4 regions of the Clostridium aromativorans genome follow, and region 1 is predicted to be linked to each of the others. Evidence: riboswitches for the same ligand, from Rfam matches in the RefSeq annotation. Region 1 holds a riboswitch; each other region holds the start of a gene.

Region 1 (8,454 bases):
AATATAAATTTTTGTAATTGTTAATTATAATGAATGGTATATGCAATATTAAAATAAAAAGGAGGGATTGTGTAGATACTTATTTATAAGGTTTGCACAATATTGTTATGGATATAAATAAGCTTACAGTAAAGGCCCAGCAGTCAATAAATGAAGCACAACTTATAGCTGTAAGACATAATCATCAGCAAATAGATGTAATTCATTTATTTTCAGCGCTGGTATTTGAAAAAGATGGATTGATTCCAAATATATTCGGAAAGATGTCTGTAGACGTAAAATCTCTTGTAAATGAAACAAAGAAGGTTCTGGATAAAATGCCGAAGGTATTGGGAGAAGGTGCAGAGAGCAGCTCTCTTTATGCTACCAGGAGGTTTGAAGATATTTTTGTAAAGGCAGAGAGTATAGCTAAGAACTTTAAGGATTCCTATATAAGTGTAGAGCATTTAATGTTGAGTATTATGGAAATTCATTCTCGAGATGTGGATGAAATATTGCAAAAATTTAACATAACGAAAAATGGTTTTTTAGAAGCACTGTCTCAAGTTAGAGGAAATCAAAGAGTTGATACCCAGGATCCGGAGGGAACTTATGAGGCTTTGGTTAAATATGGAAGAAATTTAATTGAAGAAGCGAAAAAGAACAAACTGGATCCTGTTATAGGTAGAGATGACGAGATCAGAAGAGTGGTAAGAATACTTTCGAGAAGAACTAAGAATAATCCTGTACTCATAGGAGAACCGGGGGTTGGGAAAACTGCCATAGTGGAAGGACTGGCAGAGAGGATTATAAGAGGCGATATACCCGAGGGACTTAGAGATAAGATAATATTTTCACTTGATATGGGAGCACTGATTGCAGGAGCTAAATTCAGAGGTGAATTTGAGGAGAGATTAAAGGCTGTATTAAAAGAGGTACAGAAAAGTGAGGGAAAGATAATACTTTTTATAGATGAAATTCATACCATAGTTGGAGCTGGAAAAACGGAGGGGTCCATGGATGCAGGAAATCTCATAAAACCAATGCTTGCAAGAGGGGAGCTTCACTGCATAGGTGCCACTACTTTTGATGAGTATAGGAAATATATAGAAAAGGATAAAGCACTGGAGAGAAGATTCCAGCCGGTTGTAATAGATGAGCCGACTGTGGAAGATTCCATTTCCATACTGAGGGGACTTAAAGAAAAATTTGAAATATACCACGGCATAAGAATTCATGACTCTGCCATAGTGGCAGCGGCGAAACTTTCCAGCAGGTATATAACGGATAGATATTTGCCAGACAAGGCTATAGATCTAATTGATGAAGCCTGCGCCATGATAAGAACTGAAATTGACAGTGTGCCGACTGAGATGGATGATGTGAGAAGAAAATTATTTCAATTGAAGATTGAAAAAGAGGCATTATCCAAGGAAAAAGACAATGCATCTGTGGAAAGACTTAAAACAGTGGAAAAAGAGCTGAATGATTTAAAAGACAAGGATAATGAACTGACAGCTAAATATGAGAAAGAAAAGTCCAATATAACTGAAGTGAGAAATTTAAAAAAGCAGCTGGATGTCGCGAGAGGCCAGATTGATAAAGCAGAGCGAGAATATGATTTAAATAAAGTTGCAGAATTAAAATATGGAGTCATACCTGAACTGGAAAGTAAAATAAAAGCTGAAGAGAATCTTATAAAAGAAAATAATGAAAGTGCTATGCTAAAAGAGGAAGTTACAGAAGAGGAGATATCACAAATAGTATCCAAATGGACGGGGATACCTGTATCCAGATTGGTAGAGGGAGAAAGACAAAAACTTGTTAAGCTGGAAGATGAACTTTCAAAAAGAGTCATAGGTCAGGAGGAAGCTGTTAAGGCGGTTTCTGATGCTGTAATAAGGGCAAGGGCAGGAATGAAGGATCCAAAGAGGCCCATAGGCTCATTTATATTTCTGGGACCTACAGGTGTAGGTAAGACGGAACTGGCCAAAACTCTTGCCAGGACTTTATTTGACAGTGAGGAGAATATAATCAGAATAGATATGTCGGAGTATATGGAGAAGTATTCTGTTTCCAGGCTTATAGGGGCTCCTCCAGGATATGTGGGTTATGAAGAAGGAGGCCAGCTTACGGAAGCAGTTAGGAGAAAACCCTATAGTGTAATATTATTTGATGAAATAGAAAAGGCACACAACGATGTATTTAATATATTTCTTCAGATATTGGATGATGGAAGACTTACAGATAATCAGGGCAAGGTAGTGGATTTTAAAAATTGCATTATAATTATGACTTCCAACATAGGAAGCAGCTATCTTCTGGAAAATAAAAGTGCTGTGGGAATAGACAAAGATGTAAGAGACAGAGTAATGAATGACATGAAGTTGAAGTTTAAACCGGAATTTTTAAACAGACTGGACGATATAATAATGTTTAAACCATTGAATACAGAGGAAATCAAATCTATAATAGACATATTTCTAAAAGATATAGAAAATAGATTAAAAGATAAAAACATTTATATAGAGATAACTGACAGGGCAAAAAATATTATAGCAAAAGAAGGATACGATCCGGTTTATGGAGCCAGACCTTTGAAAAGGTACATGGAAAATGTTCTTGAAACTTCTATTGCCAAGAAAATAATCAAGGGTGATATTTATGAAGGCTGTAATATAAGAGTGGATTATAAAGACAAATTTGAAATAGAAAAAATATAGGAAATTTGTTAAAATTAAATATTTAATTAGGTGTTATTTTAATAAGTAAAAGGAAAAGTTGAATACTGCAGTCCGCCGCTACTGTATGGAGGATGAAACTTTATCATGTCACTGGATGTATTGTCTGGGAAGACTAAGGAGTAAGATGAATCTGAGCCAGGAAGCCTGCCTAATATATATGTTGATTCCTTCGGAGGAAAGGGATATATATGTTGTGGGGGTATGTTTTTTGAAAAAGGATAATATATTTATTACAGGCTATGCAAAGCTTCCGAAGGGGATAACGGCAAGTCAGCTTTACGGTGGAGAAGTTGTCATAGGAGTTATTGTAAATAGGTATTCAGGAGAAATACAGGATATAGAGTGTTCTTTTGTCACTGACACCGCAAAAAAATATGCCAAAGAATTGTTAATAGGAAGAAATTTGAATGATATTCGAGAAATTGTGTCGGATATAGAAGATAATTATTTTGGAATGGCTAAAAAATCTTTTATAGCGGTATTGATAAATTGTTATGAAAGGTATAAAATAATAGTAAAGAAAGTAAAGAAAAAAAGTTAATAATATTGCCATTTTATTATGGTATGAAGGCTAAACCTTTATATAAAATTAATAAAAATAACGGCATGAGTACATTTTTCAATGCACTTATGCCGTTTTTTGTTTTTCTATTATACATACCTAGATCAAAAAAGAAAGGAGAGTGTAAAGCATAAATTAAAAAATTTAATAAATAATAATTATGTTAATTATTTAATAAAGAAGGGGATAGTATGATTACGGATAGAATAAAAAACAAAGAACTTCTAAAACGTATAGGGACACCAAACGATGCTGCCCAACTTATCAAAGACGGCATGACTGTCGGAACCAGTGGTTTTACGTTTTCAGGTTATCCTAAATCAGTGCCCATAGCACTGGCGAAGAGGGTAAAAGATGGTGAAAAAATTAAAATCAATTTGTACACAGGTGCCTCTGTAGGGGATGAACTGGATGGAGAACTGGCCAGAGCCGGCGCAATTAAAAAGAGATTTCCATATCAGACACACAAGGATGTAAGAAATGCCATCAATGCAGGCAAAATCGATTACGTAGATGCACATCTCAGTATGTCTCCACAGATGGTGGATTATGGTTTTATGGGCAAAATCGATGTGGCGATAGTTGAAGCTGTCGGTATAACTGAAGAGGGTTATATAATACCAACTACATCTGTAGGGAATTCACCTACATATGTTAAAAATGCAGATATTGTAATTGTGGAGATAAACGAAACTCAGCCCACTTCACTTATAGGAATACATGATATATATGTTCCAGAGAAGCCGCCTTTTAGACAGCCAATACCTATAACTCATGCATCTGATAGGATAGGGACAGACTATATAGTGACAGATCCTAAAAAAATAAAGTGTATAGTTTTCAGCGATATAAAAGATAATATTAGAAGTGTAGCACCAATAAGTGAAACAAGCAGGAAAATGGCTGGAAATCTGATAGATTTTCTTGAAAATGAAGTCAAACAGGGAAGACTTCCTGAAAATCTGCTTCCACTTCAATCAGGAGTTGGCTCTGTTGCAAATGCAGTACTTGCAGGATTAAAAGAATCCAGATTTACTGATCTGCAGGTATATACTGAAGTTGCACAGGATTCAGTATTTAATCTCATGGATGAAGGCAAGATTTCAGTGGCTTCAGCTACATCTGTCTCTTTCTCTGAGGAGGGACAAAAAAAATTCTATAAAAAAATTGATGAATACAGAAAGAAGCTTATATTGAGGCCTCAGGAAATAAGCAACAATCCTGAAGTGATCAGAAGGCTTGGAGTAATAGCCATGAATACAGCTATAGAAGCGGATATATATGGAAATGTAAATTCAAGCCAGATAATGGGTTCCAGAATGATGAATGGAATAGGTGGTTCAGGAGATTTTACGAGGAGTTCATATATATCCATATTCACTACAGAGTCAATTGCTAAAAATGGTGAAATATCCTCAATAGTTCCAATGGTGCCTCACTGTGATCATTCAGAACATGATGTAGATGTAATAGTTACAGAACAGGGAGTAGCTGATTTAAGAGGATTGTCACCAAAGGAAAAGGCAAAAGTCATAATAGAAAACTGCAGTCATCCTTATTATAGACCTTTCCTTAAAGATTATTTTAAGAGGGCAAGTCAAGGCAAAAATATTCATACGCCGGTTTTACTTAAAGAGGCGCTGTCATGGCATGAGAGATTTGAGGAAACTGGCAGCATGAAATTTAAAACTGATAAATCAAGTCCAGAAGTATAGAGAAAGGGGTTAGAAAATGTTTAAGGAAGAAAAAGTTAATGAAGTAAAAGCCAAGAAAAAAGAATGGGAAGAAGGAACTCTTGGGAAAGCTCTTGGAAGATTTCCGGAAAGAAAGAAATCTTTTAAGACCACATCTGGCATAGAGGTCAAAAGACTTTATACACCGGAAGATGTACAAGGCATTGATTATAATGAAGAGCTTTCATTTCCAGGAGAATACCCTTATACAAGAGGCGTTCAGCCTACTATGTACAGAGGTAAACTCTGGACAATGAGGCAGTATGCAGGTTTTGCTACTGCAGAGGAATCAAACAAGAGATATAAATATCTACTTTCACAGGGCCAGACAGGACTTAGTGTAGCTTTCGATTTACCTACGCAGATAGGTTACGATTCAGATCATGAATTGGCAGAGGGAGAAGTCGGTAAAGTTGGTGTTGCCATAGACTCACTTAAAGATATGGAAACTCTTTTCGATGGAATACCACTGGACAAGGTAAGTACATCCATGACAATAAATGCTCCGGCTTCAATACTGCTTGCAATGTATATCGCTGTAGCAGAAAAACAGGGAGTAACTCCTGAAAAATTAAGGGGTACTATCCAAAATGATATTTTGAAAGAGTATGTGGCAAGGGGAACGTATATATTCCCGGTTCAGCCTTCCATGGGACTTATCACCCATATATTCGAATTTTGTTCCAAGAACCTTCCAAAGTGGAATACAATATCCATTTCAGGGTATCACATAAGGGAGGCAGGTTCTACTGCTGTGCAGGAAGTTGCATTTACAATTGCCGATGGAATTGCCTATGTGGAAGCTGCTATAAAAGCGGGTCTTGATGTTGACCAGTTTGCACCAAGATTGTCATTCTTCTTCAATGCGAACAATGGATTGTTCCAGGAAGTTGCAAAATTCAGGGCAGCAAGAAGAATATGGGCAAAAGTCATGAAGGAGAGATTCCATGCAAATAATCCTAAATCCCTGAAGCTCAGATTCCATACCCAGACAGGAGGGTGTACCCTTACAGCACAGCAGCCGGATAATAATGTAGTGAGAGTTACACTTCAGGCACTTTCAGCTGTACTTGGAGGAACCCAGTCCCTTCACACCAATTCGAAAGATGAAGCACTGGCACTTCCTACCCAGGATTCGGTAAGAGTTGCACTTAGAACACAGCAGATCATAGCTTGTGAAAGTGGAGTACCAGATACTATAGATCCTCTGGCAGGTTCCTATTATGTAGAAGCTCTGACGGATGAGACAGAGAAAAAGGCAATGGAATATATAAATAAGATAGATGAACTGGGTGGAGCGGCAAAGGCAATTGAAAAAGGTTATATACAGAAGGAAATAGAAGATAGTTCCTATGAGTACCAGAAGGAAGTAGAGTCAGGAGAACAGATAGTTGTAGGAATGAATAAGTTCCAGATAGAAGAAGAACCTCCAAAGGGACTTTTAAAAGTAGATCTTTCCGTAGGCGAAAAACAGAAGGAAAAATTGAAACAGTTAAAGGCTGAAAGAGATTCAAAAGCTGTAGGCGAAAAACTTGCTTCACTTGAAAATGCAGCTAAAAAGGGAGATAACCTGATGCCTTTCATAATTGACGCTGTAAAACAATATGCTACCCTGGGTGAAATATGTGATGTCCTTAGGGGAGTATTTGGAGAATATAAATAAATTAAAAAGTGAGGGGAGATTTTAGATATGGATAGACCAATAAGAGTTTTAGTTGCAAAACCGGGATTAGACGGACATGACAGGGGAGCTAAAGTAATAGCAAGGGCACTCAGAGATGCCGGAATGGAAGTTATATATACGGGACTGAGGCAGACGCCAAATCAGATTGCAGAAGCAGCAGTACAGGAAGATGTGGACTGTGTTGCAATGAGCATACTGTCTGGGGCGCACAATACTCTGTTTCCCAAGGTAGTAAACCTGCTTAAAGAAAAGGGTGCGGAAGATGTTCTTGTCATAGGAGGTGGAGTCATACCTGAAGAGGATATACCGGGGCTGAAGAAGGCAGGAGTGAAAGCCATCTTTACACCGGGAACAAAAACCTCCGACACAGTTGACTTTATTAGAAAAAATGTTAAGTTGAACTAAGCTAAAGGGTGAATGTGATGGATATTGAAGATATTAAAAGAGGTATTATGGGCGGTCGGAAAAGAGCTGCTGCAAAATTAATAACCATGATGGAAAATGAGGACAGCAGATCTCTTGAACTTATGAAAGATCTATATCATCTAACTGGGAAGGCCAGGGTAATAGGAATAACCGGCCCTCCAGGAGCTGGCAAGAGTACAGTGACAGATCAAATAGCAAAACTTATCAGGAAACAGGGCAAAAAGGTCGGGATCATAGCTGTTGATCCTACGAGTCCTTTTTCACATGGAGCAATACTTGGAGACAGGGTCAGAATGAATGATCTCAATACCGATGAAGGGGTATTTATAAGAAGTATGGGTACAAGAGGGGCCCTGGGAGGACTTTCTGATGCGGTATATGGAACTGTAAATATTCTGGACATTTTTGGCATGGACTATATATTTATTGAAACTGTTGGTGTAGGACAGTCTGAAGTGGATATAGTCAAAGTGGCCGATGTCGTAGTTATGGTAATGGTTCCAGGCCTGGGAGACGATATACAGACAATGAAAGCAGGAATAATGGAAATAGGAGACATATTTGCAGTCAACAAGTCTGATAAGGAAGGTGCCCAGCGTACAGCAGCAGAGATAGAGGCCATGCTGAGCTTCAATGACAAAGGGGGGAAGCTGCCTCCAGTACTGAACATAACTGCAAAAGACAATACTGGAATTGATAAATTGCTTTCAGCTATAGATGAATGTTATGACAGTATGGCGTCGGAGGGAGTACTGGAAGAGAGAAGAAAATCCAAGTTGAAAGACAAGATAATTTCTATATTGAAGAACAACCTGGTAAGATCCGCTTTAAAACTGGATTATAAAACGGGCATGCTGAAAAGACTTGTGGAGGACGTCTTTAATAAAAAGATGGATCCTTACACTGCATCCGATACACTATATAAAAATTTTAAAATGGGAGATGAAAAATAACATGAGTATTGATTTGAAAAAAATAGACCATGTTGGAATTGCTGTAAAGAGCATTGAGGAGTCATTGAAATTTTATGAGGGCGTTCTGGGACTTAAATGCAAAGGAACTGAAGAAGTAAAATCTCAGAAAGTAATAACAGCTTTTGTACCTATTGGAGAGAGTGAGTTTGAACTTCTGGAACCTACGAGTGATGATAGTCCCATAGCAAAGTTTATTGCAAAAAAGAGAGAGGGAATACAGCATATTGCAGTTAGAGTGGATGATGTAGAGGCAGCTCTGGAAGAGCTTAAAAAACAGGGCATGAGACTCATAGATGAAAAACCTAGGGATGGTGCAGGTGGTGCAAAAATTGCTTTCGTGCATCCAAAGAGT
Region 2 (8,454 bases), 300 kb from region 1:
GCTCTGCACATCCAGTTCCAAAAACTACATTATCACCTGATTTGATTTTAGATACAGCTTCATCTGCACTTACCAATTTACTCTTATATAAATTTTCCAATTTTGTAGAGATCATTTTAAAACCACCTTTCAAAAAATTTTATAAAATTAGGGATAAGTAAATTTCCACTCAATCCCAGGGATCTCTTGATCTACTCTGCACAATAAAAAAGAGAATCCAAAAGGATCTTCTTTCATATTTTAAATAAACCTGAATGTTAAAAATATCACTTACTACTGGATATTAAATTTTTATAAATTATTTATTGCCTTACTTTTAAGTATAAGATATAAATTTTATTCAGTCAATAGATATTCAAGCATAGATTTTTATCTATAAACACTACTTTCCTTAATTTCTATGTGATATCTTCCAATAATATTTTACCGGAAACCAATTTGGAAAGGGATATATCCCTGATATTTGTCAAATTACTATTGATAAAATTATTTTGAGCCATTTTTTTATACAGCTTTGAAATTAATCTATTAAACTTTATAATTACATTACCAGGTGGAACAATAACAGGTATATTCCTCAATTCCGTGAGAGAAATATATTTCTGGCTGTTTCCCGTTATTCTAGTCTTTATGTAATTCTTCATTCTATCCGAGGACAGATACATAAAAATAAACTCTGCCATCTCTTTATTTGATGATGTCTTTATAAGCCCTACATTTTTTATGGTGTAATCTATACATTCGTCTTGAACAAGCAGTGTGTTTCCTATACTTCCAATCATCGTTATTAAAATATCAAGCTTTTCTACCCTGCTTCTTATATTAATTCTTTTGAAATCCTCCTTAGATATAAAATTAACATTTTTAAATTCTATGCTATTGTTTTTTATATTCCTGGAAGTTATAAGTTTATATCCTGCTTCTTCCTTTTTAGGGGACTCATGGGTTCCGTCTGTTACAGGAACTATATCTTTCATTTTTTCTATTCTCCAGCACCCAGGTATATTCCCCAATTCACTTTTTCTGAATTCATCCTGACTAAAAGGTATAAAATCCACAAAACAATATTGAAAAATAGCATTTGCCATTTCATTAATAACTTTGTTCATCTGATTATTCAATTTAATTTTATTATCTAATGAAGAAAGAATAAAAGCAATTTTTTTCTGCTGATCCATAGGCGGTATATATATTTCTAAATTCTCAATTGCTTTCTTGGTAAGAGTTGTTCTAACACTGCCTTTCATGACCATGGAAATTAATAAATTCTGCGTTTTATCCCACATCAAAAAATATTTCAAAAAAATAGGATCAATAATATTCTTTTTTACTCTTATTACAGAAACATGTTGATTTACCATACCTCCTATTATATCTTCAGGTACCAGTGTGAATCTCAAAGAAGAACTTAATCTCATATTGATCAATATATCCCCTTTTTCCAGCTTTACACTTTTGATTCTCTCTGCCGCACTATATTCAATAAATGAAAGTCCCTCATAAATAAATATACCATCGCCTATATTATGGCTTCTTACAAAAGGTACTACAGATTCTTTACAAATTTCTTCAGTAATTTTTACAGATGAGCCTCTACTTATTCTGGAACAAATTCTCCCGAGCTTAGCTTTTTCCCATAAATTTCCCATGTTCTATTTCCTCCAAATTATGTTTTATCAATATATCCAACCTGTAGCTTTCATCCATTTGATTGTATAATTTATCAATAAGTTTTGACATTTTATTTTCAAATATAATCTCTTTAAAGCTTCTATTTTCTTTATTCAGACAATACTTATCAAAATTATCTTCAGTTTTTTGCAACTTTTTTTCCATTTATCTTCGCCTCCTAAAAACACTTTCTTTACTGCACAATAAGAAAGAGAATCCAAAGGGATCCTCTTTCTTTATCTTAAATACATCTATTTACAAGTTAAAATATATTACATCAAACAAAGACTATATAAAGTGTTGTTTTCACAATACTTTTAATCTTCCATTTACGCAACAAATATCACTTAAGTTATGTAATATCTCTCCCTCCGAAAGAATTAACAACATATCAGGCAGGCTTCCTGGCTCAGATTCATCTTACTCCCTCGTCTTCCCGGATCTATTTCACCAGTGACATAAATAAGGTTTCATCCTCCATACAGTAACGGTGGGCTGCAGTGTTTTTTACACTTTTCCTTTTAACTGCTATCTTGATATCATTTAAAATAGCAGCACCTAACAGTACATATTAAATTTTTATAAAATACATTCCTTATTAGATAGTATATATCAAAATTTTTTATAGGTCAATTTTGAAATCAATTTATTTTTGTATCATCTTTTTAGAAAATTCAGTAAGCAGTTCTGCTCCCTCTTCCCTAACTCTCAATACATCAGTTATGCGTGGTCCCCCTACACTTTTTTTATATATAGTAGGCAATAACAAATCCACAACCATATTTTTATCTATTACAGTATCTCCGTTACGCTTTATAATTGGATAAAATTCAGACTGCCTAATTCCAACTCCATATCCAGCAATATCTAAAAAGTTTTTTCCATACCCCGCATTACTTATCACTTTAAAAACAGCATCATAAACAGCACCAACAGATATTCCCGGTTTCAATGCATGAATGGCTTTATCCTGAGCCTCAACCAAAACATTATATATCTTTCTGGTTTCAGGCTCCACCCTCCCAAGTGCTATAGTTCTGCACATCTTTGACGTATATCCTTTATAGGATGCTCCCAAATGGATTACAATGGCCTGATTATTGTCTATAGTATAATTGCCTGCATAAGGATGAATTATAAGCTGCCTTTTCTGTATCAGTACTTGCATTCTAAAAGTGGATCCTTCAGAACCAGCTTTCTGCATTGCATATTGCGCCTCTGCAAGTACTTGGACTTCAGTCATTCCAGGCTTTATTGAACTGACTGCAGCTTCCATCCCTTCTTTTAAAAATTCGCTGGCTTTTCTAATATACTCTACTTCACTTTCATCCTTTACAGAACGTATTTTATAACATATATCAGTTATGTCTGAAAATTCCATTCCTTTTAAGCCCATACGCAGTGCATCAAATACACTGAATTCTACAAAATATTTACTAAAACCTACGTTTGGAGAATTAAACCCCATATACCTTATTACCTGTACCAGCTTCCTGCCTAGATTACTCTGCGGAAAATCATATCCAACTACGTTTAAATGGCAACATTTTTGTTTTATAAAAGCCAAATCCATAGCTAAAGTTATGCAGACAATACCCCCCTTTGAAGGTACAACCAATGCCATACATTCTATATTAGTTAATCCAGTATAGTAGATTAAGTTTTCCCTGTCCACCAACACAGCCATATCTATACCTGATTTTAAAATCTCCCTTTGAAGTTCTAAAAGTCTTTTTCTATATATATCACTCATAAAATTATCCCCCATTTGTTTATCAAATCAAACGTGGATTAAATCCTATTCTATCAAAAATTACAGATATCTCTTAAAATTTATTCTCTATAAATTTTTGTACTTCTCCGTTTTATATCCCAATGTTTCAGAGATTTTAGCAACAATACGTTTTAAATCCTTTGCTATGGATTCCAATTTTTCATCACTCATCCTGCTGGCAGGACCTGATACACTAATAGAACCTACAGGATATCCGTTATAATTTATGATAGGTGCGGCTACACATCTTAATCCCACTTCCAATTCTTCATTATCAATACAGTACTCTCTTTTTCTGATCTCCTTCAGTTCATCTCTCAATTTATCAGGATCTGTAATTGTATTACACGTAAATTGATTAAAATCAGTGTTTTGAATTATATTATCTATGTCCATCTCAGGCATAAAAGCCAATATAGCCTTACCTACTCCAGTACAATACATATAAACACTCCTTCCAAGCTGTGAACTCATTTTAATAGCACTTTCGCCTTCAACTTTGTCTATATATACCGCCTGATTTCCATTGCATATGGCTAAATGAGCCGTTTCGTCATACTTATCTACCAATTCTTTTAAGTATGGGAATGAACTGGCCCTTAAATCCATACCTTCTTCAACTAATTTCCCCAATTCAAAAAGCTTCAGCCCTAATCTATATTTCCCATTTTCTAAATTTTGCTTTAAATATCCTCTGCTTTCCAATGTGCTAAGGAGTCCAAAAGTTGTACTTTTATGCAAATCCAGACGATTGGCAATCTCCGTAACACCTAGCTCATTATCTTTTTTAGAAAAACATTCCAGTATCTGCAGTGCCCTATCCACTGATTGAATTAAGTTCGATTTGCTCTTTTGCATCTTCTATACACCTTTTCCCTTTATAATTACATTTATTATCAAAACTGCTAAATTTACATATTTTTATTATACTTTTATTTCATATATTTGTCAGCCGATAATTTTACTATATTATATATTTTTTACAGATATATTATATTCTCCAGCTTTGCTGCAACGCTCATAATATTCAGGAAATAATTTGGTATTTGATCTATAAAAAATTCTATTTTCACTGAAACCTTGCCTAAAGGGATAGGAGTTCTTTCCATCTTATAGGGCATCATATATTTATGGAATTTAAATAACTTTACTCCAATAGTAGTAATTCCCTTAAATATTATTTTCAGGAGTTTATTCACATCTTTTTGAAACTCACTCATATTCAAAATACTGACAATTCCATTTTCCTTGCATTAACCAAGGCCTTCAATATCATATTTCCACTTATTCCTTCAGTACACTGAAAATAATCTTCTTCATAAGCCATTCCTCCTAAAAATTTTATATATTCAGCCTGCACCTGAAATAAAAAGATGCAGGCAAATGCTTAATCAAATTACTCTTTCAATACAGACATATCGACACCTCTCTGACGAAGCCATTTAGGAAGCAATTTCCTGTCAACTCTTTCACTCACTTCTGGTGCCTTCTCAAGAAGCAATGCTGCAAGAGATTCACTTACATTTAGTGCTCCCATTGCCCCATCAAATATAATTACATTCTTAGTTCCCGTAGCAGTATAGGCAAAATTAATGGCAGTTTCAGTATCCTTCACTAAAGCTGCATAGTCCATATAGTTTAAATTCAGCGGATCTCGGTTAAACAGCTCTGCCTGTTCGCTTCCTACGACCAAAGTAGGTATATGCTGTGCAAAGAAAGCAGAAGGATAACCTGTCCAAGCATAATTGTGAATGCACATCTTTATTGCAGGATTTATAGGAGGTATACTATCAAGCAGAGGTTTCCCATTCTTCCCATAAAAAGCTTCCGTATACCAGGTATATGGTGGAAGAGGTCTATCTAAATCATATAAATCCGTATTTGCCCCTGCAAAATTGGCATATATTACTCCGGCTGAAAATACATAGGGAACAGGACATGGAAAATCAAGTACAGCTATACACTCATCTATTTCACCAAACAGTGTCATTATCTTTCCATATTGTTTGCACCCAATAAAAGTTACTTTATTGTTTAATTCATACAGATCATTATTTACATCCACCCCCACGATTCCATTCGGAGCAACATCAAGAAAAGCTGCAAATGCAAATTTTTTCTGTACGAAATCCGAATCAAACAGAGCCCTTGCCACAAAATTCGCACCCCTTGGCCCAAGATTCTGGTGATAAGTAGATCTTGTCTCAATACGTGCATAGGACATTCCAAAAGGCTTTACTGCCTTATCCACCTGACGGTGAAAATGTACTTCTCTAACATCACTGTGATGTGTATGCACTATCCAATCAGCATCATAAACCTTTTTAAGTCCATATAATGTGCCTATTTCAGTCTCTATAGGAATACCCTGATCTACCGGAGCTACTCCTATTGCCTTTCCGTTAAAATACTTATCCAATTCATACCTTTTTATATATTCTTCAGTTTCACGAAAACGCATCCCAACACCTGCACGTAATCGTATATCCCTACATCCAGTCCTCTTTTCTATTACATCTTTCACAGTTTTCAAAAGTTCTGCATAGGGCTGCCCTCCTAAAAGAGTAAAACCATGATGAGAAGCCAAGATATTTACTGAATGCTCAGGCTTTATCATACTCATGTCAACTTTCATAAGAGCTTCCTCTGCAGCCTTTCTCACTCTTTCTATACCATTTTCTCCAGGGAAAATCACATCCGGCAAATCAGGAAACAGTTCTTTTAAGTAAATCGAAGTCATACCTGGAAGATCTGCTGCTCTGGTCTTTACCAGAGAGGGATCAATACCATATTGTGATTTTTTTGGAGATATTGGCGCAATTGCTGGTCTCATTATTTATCCTCTCCTTTCCTACACCCATCAATAATTTTATCTAATACTTCCCTGTCCTCTTCAAAATAGAATCCACGAGAGGAATATTTCTTTTTTACTTCCTCCGGCAAATCCCATGCAGTGGCCGTTTTACCATACCACTGCCATCCTCCTTTAATTGGATTAAGTTTACATCCTGCAGCATCCAAAAGCCTTAGTATTGGCTGTATGCACTCTATTGTACAGCCTGTACGGATTCCAGTTTCAAGTGAAACCTCCTCAGGAGTTTTGGCTCCCTTTAGAATAGCTGCAGCTACTTCCTCTGCTCTAACTCCTACACAATAACAAATTGTCTGTTCTGGATGGAGATGTGCTTTTACACAGAGATCTATTATATCTTCGTAACCTACACTGCTTATATCTACACCAATCTCAATAACTTTATCCCTTTTTGTCATAGTTATAGCATCAAATGGACATCTTTGTTCACAATTTGCACAACCCCTACACCTGTCGACATCAACTAAAGCTTTATGATCTTCAACTTTTATAGCAAGAACAGGGCATACTTTCTCACAAGTGCGGCATGCCCTACACTTTTCATTATCCACACGGGGTAAAAGTGTAACTTTTTTCATTGTATTTATTCCCTCCTTAGTATAAAATAATTACATGAATCTATTTTCCTAATTGTTTATTAGGTTCTATATTTTCCTCCTATATAAAAAGTCATATTTTAGCAATAGGAGGAGAATATTCAAATTTTACCTGGTACTAAATAAATTTTACACTTACACTTCCAAGACCATGAAAAGAAACCGTAAATATATCTCCTGCCTCGGCTTTTTCTGCTGCTGTGAATGCACCTGCAAGGATGATCTCTCCTTTTTCAAGTGCAATATCAAATACACTGAGTTTATTTGCAAGCCATGCTACAGCCGCTGCAGGATTTCCCCAAACTTCTGCACCTACACCACTGCTTACCATTTCTCCATTTTTCTCAAACATCATTCCAATAAGCTTTAAATCTAAATCCTTTATGGAAGCCATTCTGCTCCCAAGCACCAATCTTGCACTGGAGGCATTATCCGAAATTGTATCTGCCAGTTTAATCTTCCAATCTTTAACACGGCTATCAACAATCTCGAAAGAAGGGAAAATTCCTTCAGTAGCCCTGTAAACATCTGCAATAGTTATTCCAGGCCCCTTGAGAGTTTCTTTCAGAACAAATGCCAGTTCTCCCTCTACTTTCGGTGCAATGAGATCACTTCGATTTAAAGTATCACCTTCTAAAATAAGCATATCATCCAATAAATGACCATAATCCGGTTCATTTACACCAAGGAGCTTTTGCATTCCACGACTTGTAAGTCCAATTTTCTTCCCTATTATCTTACGTCCTTGAGAAAGCTTCATGTCAATTCCTGCAAGTTGTATATGATATGCATCCTCAATACTCAGATTAGGATATTTTTCCGTAAGAGGGCCTACGGGGATTTTAGATGCCTCCGATCCCAAAAGTTTTTTTGCTTCTTCATTGTAATTCATATTTTCATCCTCCACTTCATATTTTTCATTTCATTTTATTTCTCCATCGCTGGCGTAAAGCACTGGCAATAGTTTCTGCCAATAAATCCTTATCAAGTCCACTTTGAATTCCTTTTATCAGAATATCACAGCCTAATTTAGCTTCTTCATGGGGTCCCGGTAGAGCAACTATATAACTCATTCCAACCTTTCCCACTCCAATTCGAACTCCTTCTTTATGGTGCCTGTGGTAGTCTGGCTTAAATTTTAAAATCCAAGGCGTACATGCATCTTTGTCTATTCTCAGTATAGCCTCTACATTAAAATCTTTGTCTTCGGCTCCAACCCCTCCTGTAGTCACGATCAACCCATATCCTTCTTCAAGCGCTTCTTCTATGCTGTTTTCAGCATCCAATACATCATCTCTTAAAACTCCTCCAAATTTGGCCTTATACCCGTATTTTCCCAAAGATTTTATGATATATGGAGAATTTGTATCCTCTATTTTGCCAGCTATGACTTCTGCACCTGATGCAAACACCTTTACACGCTTTGAAACTGCCTTCTTGATCTGCCTAGTAAGCCCTGCTGATTTTTCCAGAACATCCTTCGCTTCTTTAGAATCAAGCCCAATAAGTCCAAGTATGCCTTCAGAATGTACTGCAGCATC
Region 3 (8,454 bases), 290 kb from region 1:
GTAAGTACGCACAAGAAGGTACTGAGGAATATATTCATTATAATTCGTTGTTTGTAAGTAAAGGTGTAAGAAATGCTGTCAATTCGGGAAGAGCAGACTATGTTCCATGCTTTTTTCATGAAATGCCAAGGCTTTTTAAGGAAGGATATATCCCTTTAGATGTATCGTTGATACAGGTAAGTAAACCGGATAATCACGGCTTCTGTAGTTTTGGAATTTCCAATGATTTTATAAAGCCAGCAACAGAATGCGCTAAAATTGTTATTGCAGAAGTCAATGAAAATATGCCAAGAGTTCTTGGAGATTGTTTCATACATATTTCTGATATAGAGTGTATAGTTGAAAATACACATCCTGTGGTTGAAATGGCACCTTCTAAAATAGGAGATGTAGAAAAGAAAATAGGGAAATATTGTGCTTCTTTAATAGAAGATGGGTCAACCCTTCAGCTTGGAATAGGAGCTATTCCCGATGCTGTACTTTCATTTCTAAAAGATAAAAAAGATCTGGGAATACATTCTGAGATGATATCTGATGGGATTGTGGATTTAGTTGAGTCTGGAGTAATAACAAACAAGAAAAAGACTCTCCATCCAGGAAAGCTAGTTGTGACTTTTCTGATGGGTACTAAGAAATTATATGATTTTGTAAATGACAATGCCATGGTTGAATCCGACTCTGTGGATTATGTGAATGAGCCCATGGTTATTATGAAAAATTATAAAATGGTGTGCATAAATTCCTGTGTGGAAATGGATCTGATGGGACAAATAACTGCTGAAAGTGTGGGATTAAAGCAGATAAGTGGAGTTGGAGGACAAATTGATTTCATGAGAGGAGCTAGTATGGCTAAGGATGGTAAATCAATTATAGCTATACCATCTACTGCAAAAAAAGGTACGGTATCAAGGATAGTGCCTTTCTTAAGCAAGGGATCAGCAATTACTACTTCAAGAAATGATGTGCATTATGTAGTGACAGAATATGGAATTGCACAGCTTAGAGGTAAATCGTTAAAGGAAAGAGCTAGAGAGCTTATAAAAATTGCGCATCCGAAATTTAGAGATGAACTGATAAGTGAATTTGAAAATAGATTTAATTGCGGTTATTAAAATAAAGTGTAATCCATTTCTCTTTTACGACTTCTATTTAACTGAATATATTGACTGAATAAAATTTATATCTTATACTTAACGGTAAGAGCAACAGATGATTTGTAAAATTTAATATTTGATGTTAGGTGATGTTTTAAATATTTAAAAGGAAAAGTATAGAAAATACTGCAGTCCCACCGCTACTGTATGGAGGATGAAACCTTGTTTGTATCACTGGTAATATATCTGGGAAGATAAGGGAGTAAGATGAGTCTGAGCCAGGAAGCCTGCCTGACATTTTGTTGATTTTTTCGGAGGGAAACATGATGCATTTTATTAAATTGTTTTTTAGTGTCAAAATATATATAAGCAGCTATAATTGAATGTAAATAGTGGGATCCTTAGGGGTCCTTTTATTATTGGAATTGATTTGATCTTTTATCCGAACGCTACCATTGCTAATACTTCCAACTTCTTAAAGTGGGAGATAAGCACTGCTACGCGGCTGGATAAGTTCTTGTAAGGTTCAGGTGGAGAAAAAGTATTCATTATTAGCAAACTCCACCTGAACCTAAGAATCACTTGATTTAGGGGAGGGATTATGATATGGAAGGTATGAAAAAAATTATCGGCAAGATTGTCATGCTTTTGTTTGTAATTGGCATTGCTTTATCCGGATTTACTGGAAATGTATATGCGGATTCAAGCAGTGCCGGCAATATGAGTACAACTGCAAATGAAAACAGGCTTTGGGGAGAGGACAGAATAGAAACGTCTCTAAAAATAAGTCAGGAGGGATGGAAATATGGTGCGGCTACTGCTGTTATAGCTCAGGGATATGGCTATGCAGATGCACTCTGTGCAGCACCTCTTGCAAAAAAATATAATGCTCCTATAATACTTTCAAGACAGGACTCGCTAAGTGATGAAACTATAAAAGAGCTTAAAAGGCTCAAAGTGGATAGGGCATTTGTGATTGGGGGGACAGGCTCTTTATCTGATAATGTGGAATCACAGCTAAAAGATATTGGTGTCAGCGCTGTGAAAAGATTAGGTGGACAAGATAGATATGAGACCTCTGTGAAAATAGCAGAAGAATTGGAAAATGTCAGCAATATTGTAGTTGCATCTGGAAACGGCTATGCTGACAGCCTTTCGATAGCTTCAATAGCTGCTAAAAAGGGAATGCCCATATTGCTGTCACAGAGCGATGTTCTTCCTCAGGTAGTGAAAAATTACTTGAAAAACAGAAATATAGAAAAAACGTACATAATAGGCGGCACTGGGGTTATATCCAGCAATCTGGAATCTTCTCTTACAAATGCTGTAAGACTTGGAGGCGCCACCAGGTTTGATACAAATCTGGCCGTGCTTCAGAATTTTAAATCTGATCTTAACTTTAGCAATGTGTATGTGGCAAGGGGAAATGGACCCAATGGGGATGAGTTTGCAGATGCGCTTTCCGGCTCAGCTCTTGCAGCTACAGAATCTGCACCTGTTGTTTTGACTGACAATACTGTTGCTTCGAAAACAGCTGACTTTTTAAAAGAGAACATGTCAGATAAAACCATTATTACTGCATTGGGCGGAACTGCGGTAGTTCCAGCTGTGATTTTGGACGATCTGGTTCGTTATTTCAATGGAGAGTCCACTAATAATGACGGTGAAAATAAGGAGACATTTACCTTGGAGCTTACTGAAAATAATGGAGCAACTCTTTTAAAAAAACAAATTTTCAAAATAGATACTAGTAAGATTGCATTGGATTATTTGGAAACTATGGTGGACAACATAGATGCGGGAAGTGGTTATATAAATTCTATATCCGTTAATGGGCAGAGTTATTTAAATGAATCTGCTCCAGATTGGTCTCATGGTACCAGTTGGTTCATATATATAAATGAAGAATTCGCCAGTGAAGGTATTCAGTCCATAAAGCCAAAAGCGAAAGACATCATAAAACTTGATTATCATGATTGGACTTATGAAGATATGGGTAATTCAGATATGAATACTGTAGATAAAAATCAGTGATCTATCAAATAGCATATGACAATAAAATAGCATTTTAGGGAATACTTAAAGAATGGCTGTTATTCGGGATTGCGGCCATTCTTTAAACAGCTGACAAGGAAGTGAATATCCATGACTTATAAAGATGAAGAAAAATCCAGGTATTTCATTGATTTTAAACAGTACCACGTGCTGACCGCTTCTGTGGTTTTCATGTCCATGATGGTAATAATATTTTCCAACGACAACCCGGTGATACTGTCATCTGTATATGTCTTTATCCTGTTTATTGCGGTGTTTTGCAGTGAAAAGCACAAATTCAAAACGGCACTGTACTATTTTTTCCCAATTGCTTTTTTTATAATTTTGCTGAATGTACTCTTTGTGAGTTCCGGAAGAACAACACTGTTTTATCTGTTTAATAGAAGATTTACACTGGAGGCGTTTATATATGCCCTGGTGATGTCCCTTAAATTTCTGGCGGTAATCTATCTTTTTATAATACTCGAGCTTATGGTTGATTCTGACAGGGCAGTTTCCTATTTTTCATCCATAATGCCCAAATCCACTCTCATGCTCATGATAAGTTTCAAGCTCATACCCAGTATGAAGGATAGATTTAGAAATTTAAAGGAAATATATGAGGTAAGAGGTGTGATGTTTGACAAGAAAAAAGCCAGAGAAAAAGCTGCAAGTTATATTCCTGTGATGTCCATACTTCTTGAGGATTCCATGGAAGGCTCTTTTAACATAGGTGAGGCAGCCTATGTCAGAGGATTTTTAAGCGGAAGCAGAAGTGTCTATGAAAGGCAGAAATTTAAAGCGAGGGACTGGGAGATAATAGCTTTGAGTACTGCCCTTATTATATTTTATGGAACAGCACAGTTTAAAGGATGGGTGCAATTTAACATATACGATGGTGTAACCATTGTGAATTTCATCAACATCGGAATAGCTGTAATTTTTGCCTTTATAGTAGCTATTTCATTAACTGTAATATTGAACGGCGAGGAGAAAAAGTATGGCATATATAGAGATTAAGGATTTGAATTTTACTTATCCTATGGAAAAAGAGAGGTCTTTAAAAAATATAAATTTACAGTTAGAAAAAAATGATTTTCTGTTAATAGCAGGAAGATCGGGATCTGGAAAATCGACTCTTGCCAGGGCAATAGTTGGTACAGTACCTAATTTTTATGGCGGTACCATAGGCGGGGAAATAAAAATAGGTGGAAAATATTTAAAAGATATGAGCCATAGGGAAAGAGCAGAAAAGGTAACCATGGTATTTCAAGATCCTGAAAAACAGCTTATGATGAATAGAGTCCACAGGGAAGTAGCATTTGGACTGGAGAATATAGGAGTGGATGAAGATGTGATCAAGAGGAGAGTTTATGAGGCACTTCAATTTTCGGGAATACTTCATCTTGCTGATAGAGATATTGCTTCCCTGTCAGGAGGGGAAAAACAGAAAGTGGCAGTGGCCTCTGCCCTTGTATATATGCCGGATTGTATAATACTGGATGAACCAACTTCACAGCTGGATCCCTCTTCTGCAGAAGAAATGCTGAATATAACTAAAAAAATAAATGAAGAACTCGGAATAACCATAATAGTCATAGAGCAGAGAGTGAACAGGTGGTTTGATACTGTGGATTCCATAGCTATCATGAATGATGGGACTTTGGAGTTATTTGAAGATAAGAGAGATTTTTATTATAATTGTAATAAAAGACAATTTATGTTTATGCCCGATTATCTCAAGTTCTTTAAAAAAATGAATTTTAATAAAATGCCGCAAAATTTTAAAGACGCCCGGGTGGAAATTCTAAACAGCTCATTGAATGTAAAATCAGGAAATGAAGTTGCTGCTGCTGAATTCCAGAATAATGACAAAGAAGTGATTTCTGTAAACAAATTAAATTGTAAATATGGCTCTAAACAAGTTTTGAGAGATATAAATTTTACTGTGGAAAATGGTGAATTTATTGCAATATTGGGAGCCAACGGTGCCGGAAAAAGCACTCTCTTAAAAACTATTCTGGGACTTGTGGAGCATGAAGGCATCATAAGGCTCTATGGAGAAGATACTTCGAAAATGGATATAAGGCAGATAGCCAGACATATAGGATATATATCTCAAAATCCCAATGATTATTTGTCAAAGGACAGTGTTTACGAAGAAGTTAAATTTACCATGGACAATTATGGGATATATGATGAGAAAATAGTGAATAGCGTTTTAAAAGAACTTGAAATATATGATCTGAAGGATAAAAACCCAAGGGATTTAAGCGGCGGTCAGCGTCAGAGGGTAGCCATAGCCTCCATACTTGTATTACAGCCTGATATGATTCTACTGGATGAGCCAACGAGAGGCCTTGAGAGTGGACTTAAAAACAAATTGGGGAAATTACTTCAAAATCTCAATAGAAAGGGTACTTCCATTATTTTGGTGACTCATGATACAGATTTTGCCAGTAATTTTTGCAGAAGATACATGATTATGTTCAATGGGAGAATTGTGGCAGACGGAAATAAGAGGCAGGTATTGGGAGATGGAATATTTTATACAACTTCCATGAACAAATTGTTGAGGGATAAGGATGATAGTATATTTACCCTGGAAGAAGCCATTGAAAGGTGTTCAATATGAAAAAATTTATTATTGTAGTTACTTCTCTTATAATCATAGTGCTAATGGCACTTACGGTTAGAAGTAATTTTCAAACAGGAGTTTCACTTATATGCACTGTGAGTGTTTTTGCAATACTTTTTATGAGTTATTTCTATTTTGAAAAAAGTCACTCAGGTACTAAGGAAATTGCTATAATAGCTACTTTAAGTGCATTTGCAGCTGTTTCCAGAATAGTATTTGCTGCTGCTCCAAATATACAACCGGTTACTTTTTTAGTGGCAATTTCTGGCTTTGTATTTGGATCTTATGAGGGATTTTTAATTGGAAGCACTACTGCATTTTTATCCAATATATTTTTTGGTCAGGGACCCTGGACTCCCTGGCAGATGTTTTCCTGGGGGCTTGTGGGAATCATTTCAGGGATATTGGGGAAGAGCGGCAGAAAAATTTCAACTTTTAAATTCTCAATTCTGTGTTTTTTGTTTGGCTTTATGTTTGACTGGATTATGAACATTCAGTATATATTGGCTTTCGTAAAACCTATAAACTTAGGCTCAATTTTAGCTGCTTATGCTTCGGGATTGACTTTTGATATTCTCCATGGAATCAGCTCTTTTGTGTTTTCAGTTATATTTTACAAGAGGTTTTTACCGGTGCTTCAGCGCTATAATAGGAGATTGATTATAAGTTACATGAATACTAAAAAGGGAGATGAAATTAATGAAGAATAAAAAGAAAAAGTATATAATAATTGTATCTGCTGTTGTGGTATGCGCTGTTATATTTGCGCTTGCGATCAAGGCTCAGAACGTATATACCAGCACTATTTCAAATAAACAGGCAAGTGCAGAGAAAGCCCAAAATAAGTCAAATAGTACAGCTCAAGCTGGGAAAAGCCAAAGTGGTGCTAAAGATGAAAAGGGAAATCCTGCTGTCTCCAGCAAATCGTCTAAAAATTCTGCTTCCAGCAGTTTAGATGGAGCTTCAAAGGTAAACAGCAAAACTGGACAGACTTCTTCAACTCAAGGTGGTTCTTCACAAAATTCCAGTGCACCCGGTGCTAGTTCTCAAAAGTCGGTAGAGCAGTCTTCTATTGAGATTATTGATGAAGCTCATGGAAATAGAGTTGTTTTACAAAAAAATTTGAATGGTATAGATGGACAAACCGTAGGATATGTAACTCAAAAGGTTCTTGATGGAGTCAAGATAAGTTACACAACAAAGGGAACTGGTTCTACAATTTATTTCTCAGATATAAATGGGCTGAAAGAGAGGGCAGAAGGACCCATGTCCGGATGGTGTTATTATGTGAAGAAAAAAGGACAGTCCCAATTTGTAAAGGCCAATATAGGAAGTGGACAATATGTGTTGAAGAGTGGGGATTCTGTGATTTGGAAGTATGTTAAAAATGGTATGTAACGATTAGATTATATTTGTTAAATAATTGTATATGGGGGGAAATGTAAAATGTTAAGATCAAAGATAAAGTATGCCGTTTTAAGCACGGCTGTGACTTCAATACTATTGGTTCAACCGCTGCTTGTGAAAGCGGCTTCTGTAGATAAAACTATAACTGATTCTAATAGATCATGGACTATAAAATTTAGTCAACCTGTGGGTTTTGATGATCAGACCAAAAATGCCATAACTGTAACGGACAGTAAAGGAAATTTAGTAAATGTCAGTATAAAATTACTTGACAGCAGCAAAGTAAAGGTAGATGCTCCGGAAGGCGGATATAAGCAGGGGGAAGTTTATTCTTTAAATGTAGGAAATGGAGTTCATTCTTCAGAAAGCAGGTATTTAAAAAGTAGTCTTAAATACACTTTCGAATTGAGCTCTGTATCTCAAGATTATAATTATAAGTCTCAGGTGGAAAGTACACTTGATGCAACTGTGAATAAAATTTTAAAAGATGGGATCCAAGATGATTGGCAAGCATTGGTGGTATATAGATGTGGAGAGGAAGTTCCCCCAAGTTATTGGACTTCTTTTGAAAACAGCCTGACTTCATCACAAGCCGATTCTTTTGCCCCTACGGATTATGAGAGAATGGTAATTGTCCTATCATTACTGGGCAAGGATTCTACAAGTTTTGGAGGATATAATCTGGTAGAAAAAATATACAATAATGCCGGCATGGATAACCAGGGTATAAATGCCTATATATTTGGTCTTATAGCTTTGGATTCTGGAAATTTTGACGTGCCAAATGATGCCCTTGTTAGTAGAGATAAATTCATAGATAAAATAGTATCTGCCAGGACAGAGGATAATGGATGGAGTATTACGAGTAATAAAGCGGATACAGATATGACATCTATGGCACTCACAGCTCTGGCACCGTATAGAGATAGAGAAGATGTGAAGCAGGTCGTAGATGCCGGAATTGCAAAACTTTCCTCCATGCAGGGCAGTGATGCAGGATATTCCTCTATGGGTGTAGAGAACAGCCAGAGTTTATCTCAGGTTATCATAGCTCTCTGCAGTAATGGAATAGATCCTACAGGCAGTGAATTTACGAAAAACAACAAAAACCTGATAGATGAACTTTTAAGTTATAAATTAAAAGATGGAGGATTCAGCTATAATAAGCAGAATGTGTATGATCCTCTTTCTACTGAACAGGCTGCGGAGGCACTGGAAGCTTATAAAATGTTTAAAGAACAGACCGGCAGCATATTTAGAAATTAGCTCCTCTTATGAAAG
Region 4 (8,454 bases), on a different contig from region 1:
GGTCCAGTAACTTTTGTCGCATTACCCTTGACTGTGTTTTGGATCTGGCTATACAGACATTCCTCCCAAAAAGCGGCTTTTTTTCATACCAGTTCAGCTGTTCACTAAACCCGACCACTTCCCCTATTACTATTATACAGGGAGAGGACAATGAAGCCTTGCTGGCCTTTTCGCATATATCATTAAGCTGTCCTACAATCTTTTTTTGTTTTGCAGTAGTTCCATTCATTACTACTGCACAAGGTGTATTTTCCCTCATTCCATTTCTCATCAAATTGCCGCATATTATACTTAAATTTTTAAAGCCCATCAGGAAAATCAAAGTACCACCTATTCTGGCTGCAGCATTCCAATCTATTTTCAATTTATCTGCAGTTTTCCCTGTAAACACATGAAAACTTTGAGCTATTTTTCTATGGGTTACAGGTATACCTGCATAATTCAGCACAGAAATAGGTGATGTAATTCCCGGAATAACCTCAAATTCAATACCTTCTTTCAAAAGAGCAAGAGCTTCTTCTCCTCCTCTTCCAAATATATAAGGATCTCCCCCTTTAATTCTTCCTACAATATGACCCTCTTTTGCTAGTTTAATTAACATTGCATTTATCTCATCCTGACTTTTATAATGACAACCTGGTTCTTTTCCACAATAATATATTTTACAGTGATCATTCAAATATTTTAAAACTCCGGTACCTGCCAATCTATCATACATTACTACAGTACATTCTCTAAGTTTCCTTACGGCTTTTAAAGTTATAAGTTCCTCATCACCAGGACCTGCACCTATAAGATAAACTTTACCCATATGCAACCTCCCTCAAGAATTTATTATATTTTTAGCAAGTTTTTCACCTAAAAACATATAATTTTCTTCATTACCCGTTATGTCCTTTTTCACCAATTTACTTCCCATCTTAAATATTCCTATGATATTTATAAGATTACCCTCTATTTTGGCATAGGCACCTATTGTAGAATGGCAGTCTCCCTTCAATGTCCTCATAAAACTTCTTTCAGCTTCCACGCAGATTCTCGTACTCCTATCATTTAAATTCACAAAAAAATCTTTGTGCTGGCTGTTCTTTTTTATTTCCACCCCCAGAGCTCCCTGCCCAATGGCAGGTATCAATTCTTCTATTGGAAAATAATCTGTTACTAATTTTTCAAGTTTTAATCTCTTAATACCTGCTGCAGCTACAACTATTCCCTGCAAATCCTGTTCTTTTATCTTTTTTATCCTGGTCTGTATATTGCCTCTTATAGCAACTATCTCCAAATCAGGTCTTAAAAGTTTTATCTGGGCAGCCCTTCTATTACTGCTTGTACCAATTTTTGAGCCTTCGGGCAGTTCTTCAAAATGTACATTACCTGCCGAAATAAAAGCATCTCTTACATCTTTTCTTTCTAGTACAGCCGCTATTTCAAACTCACCGGGAATGTCGAAGGGAACATCCTTCATGCTGTGAACTGCTGCATCCGCCTTGCCCTTCAAAAGTGCCAGCTCAATTTCTTTTAGAAACAGCCCCTTTCCTCCTATTTTATTTAAAGCTATGTCAAGTCTTTTATCTCCAGTAGTTTCTACAAGTATTTTTTGACATTCAGCATTAAAATTTCTTTTCAATATACCCATGACTATTTCAGTCTGAAGTTGAGCCAGTTTGCTCTTTCGAGTTGCAATCTTAAACTCCAAATGATATCACCCCCTACAAAAACGAATCATCATTTACCCAAAAAACATCTTCATTATCATAGAAGATTTCCCTTTTCTGTAGAAAAAGTAAAAATCCTCCGTACACACAAATCTCATGACTTTTTCTCTATATTCCATATTTCCCATATTGTTTCTCACTTTAGAGGTAAACTTCACAAAATCATCATAGTCCTTCAAATATTTTACTACCTCATCTGCAATAAACCTCGAAGTCATAGGAGACACACCTACTCCCATAGTATTAATTCCCAGGGAAATATTTTCAGTATTCCTCTGACATGGGATAATACAGCTGCCATTTTCAGGTTCTGAGGCATCTAAATAAATTTTACACAACTCCCTGCAATGCCTTCCTATAACCTCATTTAATTCTCTATCACTGGTGGCAATGACCACAATGTGTTTATCCTCTATATATTTTTTTTGATATAAACCCGGAATTATATCGACATTCAAATTATCTTTCATATGATAAAATTCCTGGATAAACTCCGGTGAAAGCACGTATACCCTGCATCCTTTCAGTGCAAAAGTCCTTGACTTTATATAAGCTGCTCTTCCTCCGCCTATTACTATAACTTTTATTTCCGACGGCAGTAGAGCAATGAGCATATTTGAATTATTCTTCAACAGGTTTTTATTCACTTCTCTATCTTCTCCTCCAGCTAAATCTTTTTCAGCAGGTTTATCAGCTTTTGATTTTTAGCTCTATCCTTTATTGCCAGTCTTATAAATCTGCAGTCCAGACCTTTAAAATTGCTGCATTTTCTTATGAGTATACCCTTCTCCAGACATCTTTTATAAAGTTCTTCACAGTTCACACCCTGTATTCTGCAAAGTATAAAATTACTGAATGTATCATATACTTTTTCTATTATGTGAATTTTACTCAAATTGTCCATCATAAATTTTCTTTCATTTTCAATCCATTCAAGAGAGCTGTCCATATAAGATTTATCCCTCAATACGTATTTACCTGCCGTCTCTGCAAAACAATTTATATTCCAGGGATTTTGTTTAGCTCTTATTTTATCCATCAATTTCCTGTCTCTACAGAGCCCATAACCCATTCTTATTCCAGGTAGTGCAAAAAATTTTGTAAGCGCCCTCACGACAAAAATACATCTGTTCTGTTCCATTTCCTCTAAAAAACTACAGTTCCTTTTACCTGTAAACTCCACAAATGCTTCGTCTATAATTATTGTCCTGTGGTTTTCACTGCAGAAATTTACAATTTCATGAAATCTGCTCTTATCTATTATCACACCATTGGGATTATTGGGATTTCCCAAGATCAGAGCCTCCGCATCTTTAATCTTTGATTTAATATCCTGATAATCATAATCCATATTCTCTGTCAAATTGGAATAGCTTATACTGCACTTCCATTTCAGTGCGTCTTTCTCATACTCTATAAAAGAAGGCACTACTATACATATACTTTTAAAGCAGCTTATGGCCAGATCTATTATTTCAGCAGCCCCATTTCCCAAGACTATATCTCTATCATCAATGACATTTTCTCCATCATATCTAGAATTTCCAAAATAATTCTTTGAAAATTTCAAATACCTCTTTATATTACACTTTAATTTTCTGTACTCAGCATCTGGATATTTTTCCACACTTTCCAGTGCTTCACCTATATTTTTTCTAAAACTGTCCGGTACGCCTAAAGGATTTATATTTGAGCTGAAATCCAAAAGCTCCTTTCCCTTCAAAAGTCCTTCTGTATATATATCTCCACCATGTTCCATATAAACACATCCTAATCCCAATCTTGATCTTTAAATATAGCTCAAATTCAGCACAATCAGTATTATTCCAATTAAAATCACCATGAATATTTCTGTAAAATACATGAGATCTATACAATGCTTTATGTGTTCAAAATTCAATGTTGTAAGCTTATCTCCTATAGTAGGCTTATACACTATTTCACCAAAATAAACATTCGTACCGCCAAGCTGAACTCCCAGGGCACCTGCTGCGGCGGCTTCCGGATAAGCACAATTTGGACTCTTGTGATTTTTTCTATCCCTTATCATAATCTTTAAAGCTTTCATTGGGCTGCCATTTATCATAAAAGATGATATGCACATCAGCAATCCCGTAATTCTTGCAGGTATAAAGTTGAATAGATCATCTATCTTAGCGGGAAAAAATCCTATATACCTATACTTTTCATTCATATAACCAAGCATTGAATCCATAGTATTTATACCTTTATAGAGCATAGCAAAAGGTGCTCCCAGTACGGCTGCATATATAAGCGGGGCTATAACTCCATCGGAAGTGTTTTCTGCCACCGTTTCCACATCTGCCCTTATTATCTCCTCACTGTTTAAGTTAGATGTATCCCTACCCACTATATAGGAAAGCTTTAATCTTGCATCCTCAATATTCTCTTCCTTCAATGAATAATATACCTTTTTAGCTTCCACAGCTAGACATTTGGCGGAAATAGTTGTCCACATAATAAATACATTTACTATATGATATAAAACCATATGCTTTCCAAGAAGCATAAGCACAGCAAATGGAACCAAAAAGCTTACAGCTCCCACTACTAAAACTATCAAACCCCCAAAAGCTTTTAAAGTACCATTTTTCCTGCAAAATTTTCTTCCTCTTTTTTCTAAATAGGATATAAGTTTCCCTATATATATAACGGGATGCGGAAACCAATGTGGATCCCCAAATATCCAATCCACTATAACTGCTGCAAAAAGATCTATCATATTTATACTTATAAGGGAAATAGACAAATCAATCCCCCCATTCTAATATTACTGTAAGTAACTGTACAAGCTTTGTATCCATTATCTATTTACACTCATAATGGCATATATCTTATCTATGTCAAGATTTTTTCTCACTATACCAGCAAGTTTTTCTATCTCGCCTTCCCTAAGATCTTCATATACTTTGGACTTTTTATAACTCAAGCCTTTATTTTGTCTTATTTTATTTAAAATATATTCTCTGAAATCAATGGCATCAAAAACGCCGTGTATATAAGTTCCAAATACATTTTGTCTTGTGTTTACAGCTCCATCTTCTATATTGACTTTTTCTCCATTTTTCTCCGTAAATCTAAACAGCGGCTTTGCATTTTCACCATATTTGCATATGCCCATATGAATTTCATATCCATAGACATCCAATTTTCTTCTTTCTAAGGATCCATTTCCTTTTATAAAAGGGAAATCAATATTGCTTATGGCCTTTATCCTTGTGGTTACTTTTTCTTTTTCAAATACAGTTTCTATATCCAGAAGATCCATTCCCTCTACTTCTCCCATATCAGTTTCTGTTTTATATGGATCGCTTATGGTCTTTCCAAGTATTTGATAGCCTCCACAAACCCCTATTACAATTCCGCTTTCACTGTATTTTTTAATACAGGCTTCAAGTCCACACTTTCTAATTTTTATCAAATCTTCTATAGTATTTTTGCTGCCCGGAATTATAAGTAAATCAGGGTTCCCAAATTCTTCTACAGAAGTTATGAATCTCACTGAAACATCCTCTTCACTTTTCAGTGCATCCAAATCTGTGAAATTAGAAATATGGGGCAATTTTATTACAGCTATATCTATAGGTGCTGTAACCTTCCTGTTAAATTCCACAGCTCCATCTTCATCTTCCAGTGCCAGATTAAAATATGGTATAACTCCTATGCAGGGAACTTTAATAATATCTTCCAACATATTAAGACCGGGTTTTAGTATATCTATATCCCCTCTAAATTTATTTATTATTGTACCTTTAACTCTTTTCTTTTCCTCTTCATCAAAAAGCAGCATAGTCCCTGCAAGAGAGGCAAATACTCCTCCTTTGTCTATATCACCGGCTAAAATCACCGGTGCATCCACTATCTCAGCCATGCCCATATTCACGATATCTCTATCTCTTAAGTTTATTTCTGCAGGACTTCCTGCGCCCTCCATCACTATTATTTCAAAACTTTCTTCCATTTTTTTAAAATGATTTCTAAGCATGTCCCTAAATTCCAGCTTCATGTTGTGATATTCCATGGCAGTGCTGTTACCATATACCCTGCCATTTACTATTATCTGACATTTTTTATCCGAAGTTGGTTTCAACAATATTGGATTCATATAAGCCTCAGGCTGCAGTCCTGCAGCATAAGCCTGAAGCACCTGGGCACGCCCCATCTCTTTGCCATCCAGAGTTATATAGGAATTTAACGACATATTTTGAGATTTGAATGGACATACTGAATATCCATCCTGTTTAAATATCCTACAAAGAGCAGAGACAATTATACTTTTACCCACAGAAGAACCCGTTCCCTGGATCATAATTTTCGCCATCATAACCACTCCTCTAAACCTGTTAAATAAAATAAAAATTTATTTTTATTAAAATATATATTTAAATAAAAAGCGATGAGTTCTAGAGCTCATCGCTTTTAACATAAAAATTCAGCTTACACTGAAAGATTAAACATACTAAAAGTTCTTTCCCTCCGAAAGCAAAAACAACTACTAGGCAGGTCTCCTGGCTTATGATCCATATTTATTTTGAGCTCTTACTTTTAAAGTTAAAAGTCAAAATTCATAATCAAATACAGTAGCGGGGGCTGTTACGGATTCTAACCGCATTCCCTTTTCACCTATATATAAGGCACCTAGAATCTATTTTATATTATAGTTTTAAGTTTATTATATTCCACTTTCCATGTCAACTGATTACTTGATATTATATTTTATCAAAAAATCATTATCCTCAATTACCTTATTATAAACATCATCTCTTATTATATGATGATCTTCTGAAAATACCAGTACACGTTTAAAAAGCCCCTTTACATATTCAAAATCATGTGTAGAACATATTATGGTCTTTCCTGCCTTATTTAACTCTATAAACAAATTATTTAAAAACTTTTTACCCTTCGGATCTATGCCACTCATAGGCTCGTCTAAAACCAGCACTTCCGGGTTAAGAGCAAGTACAGCAGCTATGGCCACCCTCTTTTTTTCCCCTCCACTTATGTTATATGGCTCTTTGTCTTGTAAATTTTTTACATTCAAGAGTTTTAAACAATCTTCCACTCTTCTTTCTACTTCAGCCTCGTCCATTCCCATTTGTCTTGGGCCAAAGGCCACTTCTTCATATACATTGGAACAGAAAAGCTGCGCATCAGAGTTTTGAAATACAAATCCCATTTTTTTGTGAAACTTTTTAGAAAAACTACTATCCTCCAATTTACTCCTAGATATCTGTATATTATTAAAATAGTAACTTCCACTCATAGGAAATATCATCCCATTCAATAACTTTAAGAAAGTTGACTTTCCACTGCCATTGGCACCTATAAGTGCTATTGAATCTCCCTGTTCTATTTTAACATTTATACTCTTGAGCACCTCTTCATCTTTATATTTAAAAGATACATCCTTAAATTCTATCATCCTAACCTCATCCTAGCTATGTAAAAATACATGCCTATTATAAAAATATTTACTATTGAATATAGGAAATCAACAAACTTAAACTTGAACTTCACATGAGATATATATTCTCCTGTAAATCCTCTACATTCCATGGCATAATACATTTCATCTCCCATTTCCTTGGACTTTAAAAACAAACCTCCCATGAGTTTTGAAATGGAAGAATATTTGTTGCTGTTCTTTCCAACCGATCTCAGTTTAAGAGAATAAAACATATCTAGAGCAAATTCTCCTAAAATGTAAATATATCTCAAGGTTATATCAAATACTAGGATAAAAATATCAGGCACAAAAAACTTTTTCAGTGCTTTTATTATATCATGCCAACTGGTAGTATAGGATAGAGTATTTATGGAAATTATAGTTCCAACTACCTTTAGTATAAGCAAAATGCTGTTTTTTGTATTGCCCATAACCATGGAAGGCATGAGCATTACAGCAGTGAACAGCGGAACAGCTGTACTTAAAATCAGTATTCTCTTTATTTCTTTTATATTCAAAAGGCTTAATAACAACAGAAAATATACATCCATTAAAAATACATAGTGAAAACTTTTGGACAAAGATAAAAATATTATATTTAAAATAGTAAAAGACAATTTCACTATGGGATTTAAATTGTATAAGAGATTATTTTCATTTCTATTATTTCTTTTAATAAGAGATAATAGATGTAATATAGAAAAAATACTTTTGTCTATAAATTTATCTTTATCTTCTGGTGGAATATAATCATCTTTTTTTAAAAGCCAATCTTCCATAAATTACACCTGCAATTTCAAATTATAATATGTCCATGTTAAAAATATATCATAATTGTGATTATATTTCAAACAAACTCCCAATTCAATTTTGATTATATATTCTCCATTCCAAAAAAAGCATACCATGGACCCATGGCCACAGCAATTCCCCTAGCCTGCTCTTTTAAAAAAAATTTTTTTATCTCTTCTTTTTTCAGGGCAATTACTTCTATATCTTCTGCTGCTTCTAAATTCTGTTTTGGTTTCTTATTTTCCTCTAAATTCTCATCTATCTCAACTTTTACTACTCTTACTTTGTCCGTCAACAGTGCTGCATTGGAATACAGAGAAATCCCTACAGATTTTACATTTCCTGTATACCCCGTTTCCTCTTTTAACTCTCTCAATGCATTTTCAGGTAAACTTCCACTTTCCACAAGTCCAGCCGGGAATCCAATAACATAATTATCTATAGTAGGTCTATACTGTTTTATAAGTATATATCTAT

What was found. Region 1 has a riboswitch for cobalamin ahead of LN736_RS00280 (DUF3870 domain-containing protein). Riboswitches for the same ligand answer to the same signal wherever they lie in the genome.
Region 2: another riboswitch for cobalamin. It lies ahead of LN736_RS01680 (hypothetical protein); the one in region 1 lies ahead of LN736_RS00280 (DUF3870 domain-containing protein).
Region 3: another riboswitch for cobalamin. It lies ahead of LN736_RS01665 (cell wall-binding repeat-containing protein); the one in region 1 lies ahead of LN736_RS00280 (DUF3870 domain-containing protein).
Region 4: another riboswitch for cobalamin. It lies ahead of LN736_RS09380 (cobyric acid synthase); the one in region 1 lies ahead of LN736_RS00280 (DUF3870 domain-containing protein).

What each region holds. Positions count from the first base shown of each region.
Region 1 covers NZ_JAJJPB010000001.1:54,759-63,212, reverse strand. Annotated here, with positions in the region: gene LN736_RS00290 (helix-turn-helix domain-containing protein) at 1-17, shown strand, start outside; gene clpB (ATP-dependent chaperone ClpB) at 108-2,702, shown strand; cobalamin riboswitch at 2,714-2,889, shown strand; gene LN736_RS00280 (DUF3870 domain-containing protein) at 2,932-3,264, shown strand; gene LN736_RS00275 (acetyl-CoA hydrolase/transferase family protein) at 3,477-5,000, shown strand; gene LN736_RS00270 (acyl-CoA mutase large subunit family protein) at 5,017-6,681, shown strand; gene LN736_RS00265 (cobalamin B12-binding domain-containing protein) at 6,709-7,107, shown strand; gene meaB (methylmalonyl Co-A mutase-associated GTPase MeaB) at 7,125-8,081, shown strand; gene mce (methylmalonyl-CoA epimerase) at 8,083-8,454, shown strand, end outside.
Region 2 covers NZ_JAJJPB010000001.1:354,839-363,292, forward strand. Annotated here, with positions in the region: gene LN736_RS01670 (acetyl-CoA hydrolase/transferase family protein) at 1-115, opposite strand, end outside; gene LN736_RS01675 (restriction endonuclease subunit S) at 399-1,649, opposite strand; gene LN736_RS01680 (hypothetical protein) at 1,624-1,836, opposite strand; cobalamin riboswitch at 2,049-2,248, opposite strand; gene LN736_RS01685 (M24 family metallopeptidase) at 2,318-3,424, opposite strand; gene LN736_RS01690 (IclR family transcriptional regulator) at 3,512-4,303, opposite strand; gene larC (nickel insertion protein) at 4,426-4,665, opposite strand; gene LN736_RS01700 (LarC family nickel insertion protein) at 4,668-4,772, opposite strand; gene LN736_RS01705 (hypothetical protein) at 4,842-6,278, opposite strand; gene LN736_RS01710 (4Fe-4S binding protein) at 6,278-6,895, opposite strand; gene LN736_RS01715 (2-keto-4-pentenoate hydratase) at 7,032-7,805, opposite strand; gene LN736_RS01720 (molybdopterin-binding protein) at 7,831-8,454, opposite strand, start outside.
Region 3 covers NZ_JAJJPB010000001.1:346,301-354,754, reverse strand. Annotated here, with positions in the region: gene LN736_RS01670 (acetyl-CoA hydrolase/transferase family protein) at 1-1,112, shown strand, start outside; cobalamin riboswitch at 1,222-1,403, shown strand; gene LN736_RS01665 (cell wall-binding repeat-containing protein) at 1,701-3,128, shown strand; gene LN736_RS01660 (energy-coupling factor transporter transmembrane component T) at 3,240-4,148, shown strand; gene LN736_RS01655 (ABC transporter ATP-binding protein) at 4,129-5,763, shown strand; gene LN736_RS01650 (ECF transporter S component) at 5,760-6,476, shown strand; gene LN736_RS01645 (DUF4430 domain-containing protein) at 6,466-7,164, shown strand; gene LN736_RS01640 (prenyltransferase/squalene oxidase repeat-containing protein) at 7,213-8,439, shown strand.
Region 4 covers NZ_JAJJPB010000010.1:47,908-56,361, reverse strand. Annotated here, with positions in the region: gene cobA (uroporphyrinogen-III C-methyltransferase) at 1-811, opposite strand, end outside; gene hemC (hydroxymethylbilane synthase) at 824-1,696, opposite strand; gene LN736_RS09395 (NAD(P)-dependent oxidoreductase) at 1,730-2,362, opposite strand; gene LN736_RS09390 (pyridoxal phosphate-dependent aminotransferase) at 2,383-3,474, opposite strand; gene cbiB (adenosylcobinamide-phosphate synthase CbiB) at 3,505-4,458, opposite strand; gene LN736_RS09380 (cobyric acid synthase) at 4,540-6,057, opposite strand; cobalamin riboswitch at 6,218-6,393, opposite strand; gene LN736_RS09375 (energy-coupling factor ABC transporter ATP-binding protein) at 6,436-7,161, opposite strand; gene LN736_RS09370 (energy-coupling factor transporter transmembrane component T) at 7,158-7,964, opposite strand; gene LN736_RS09365 (NUDIX domain-containing protein) at 8,060-8,454, opposite strand, start outside.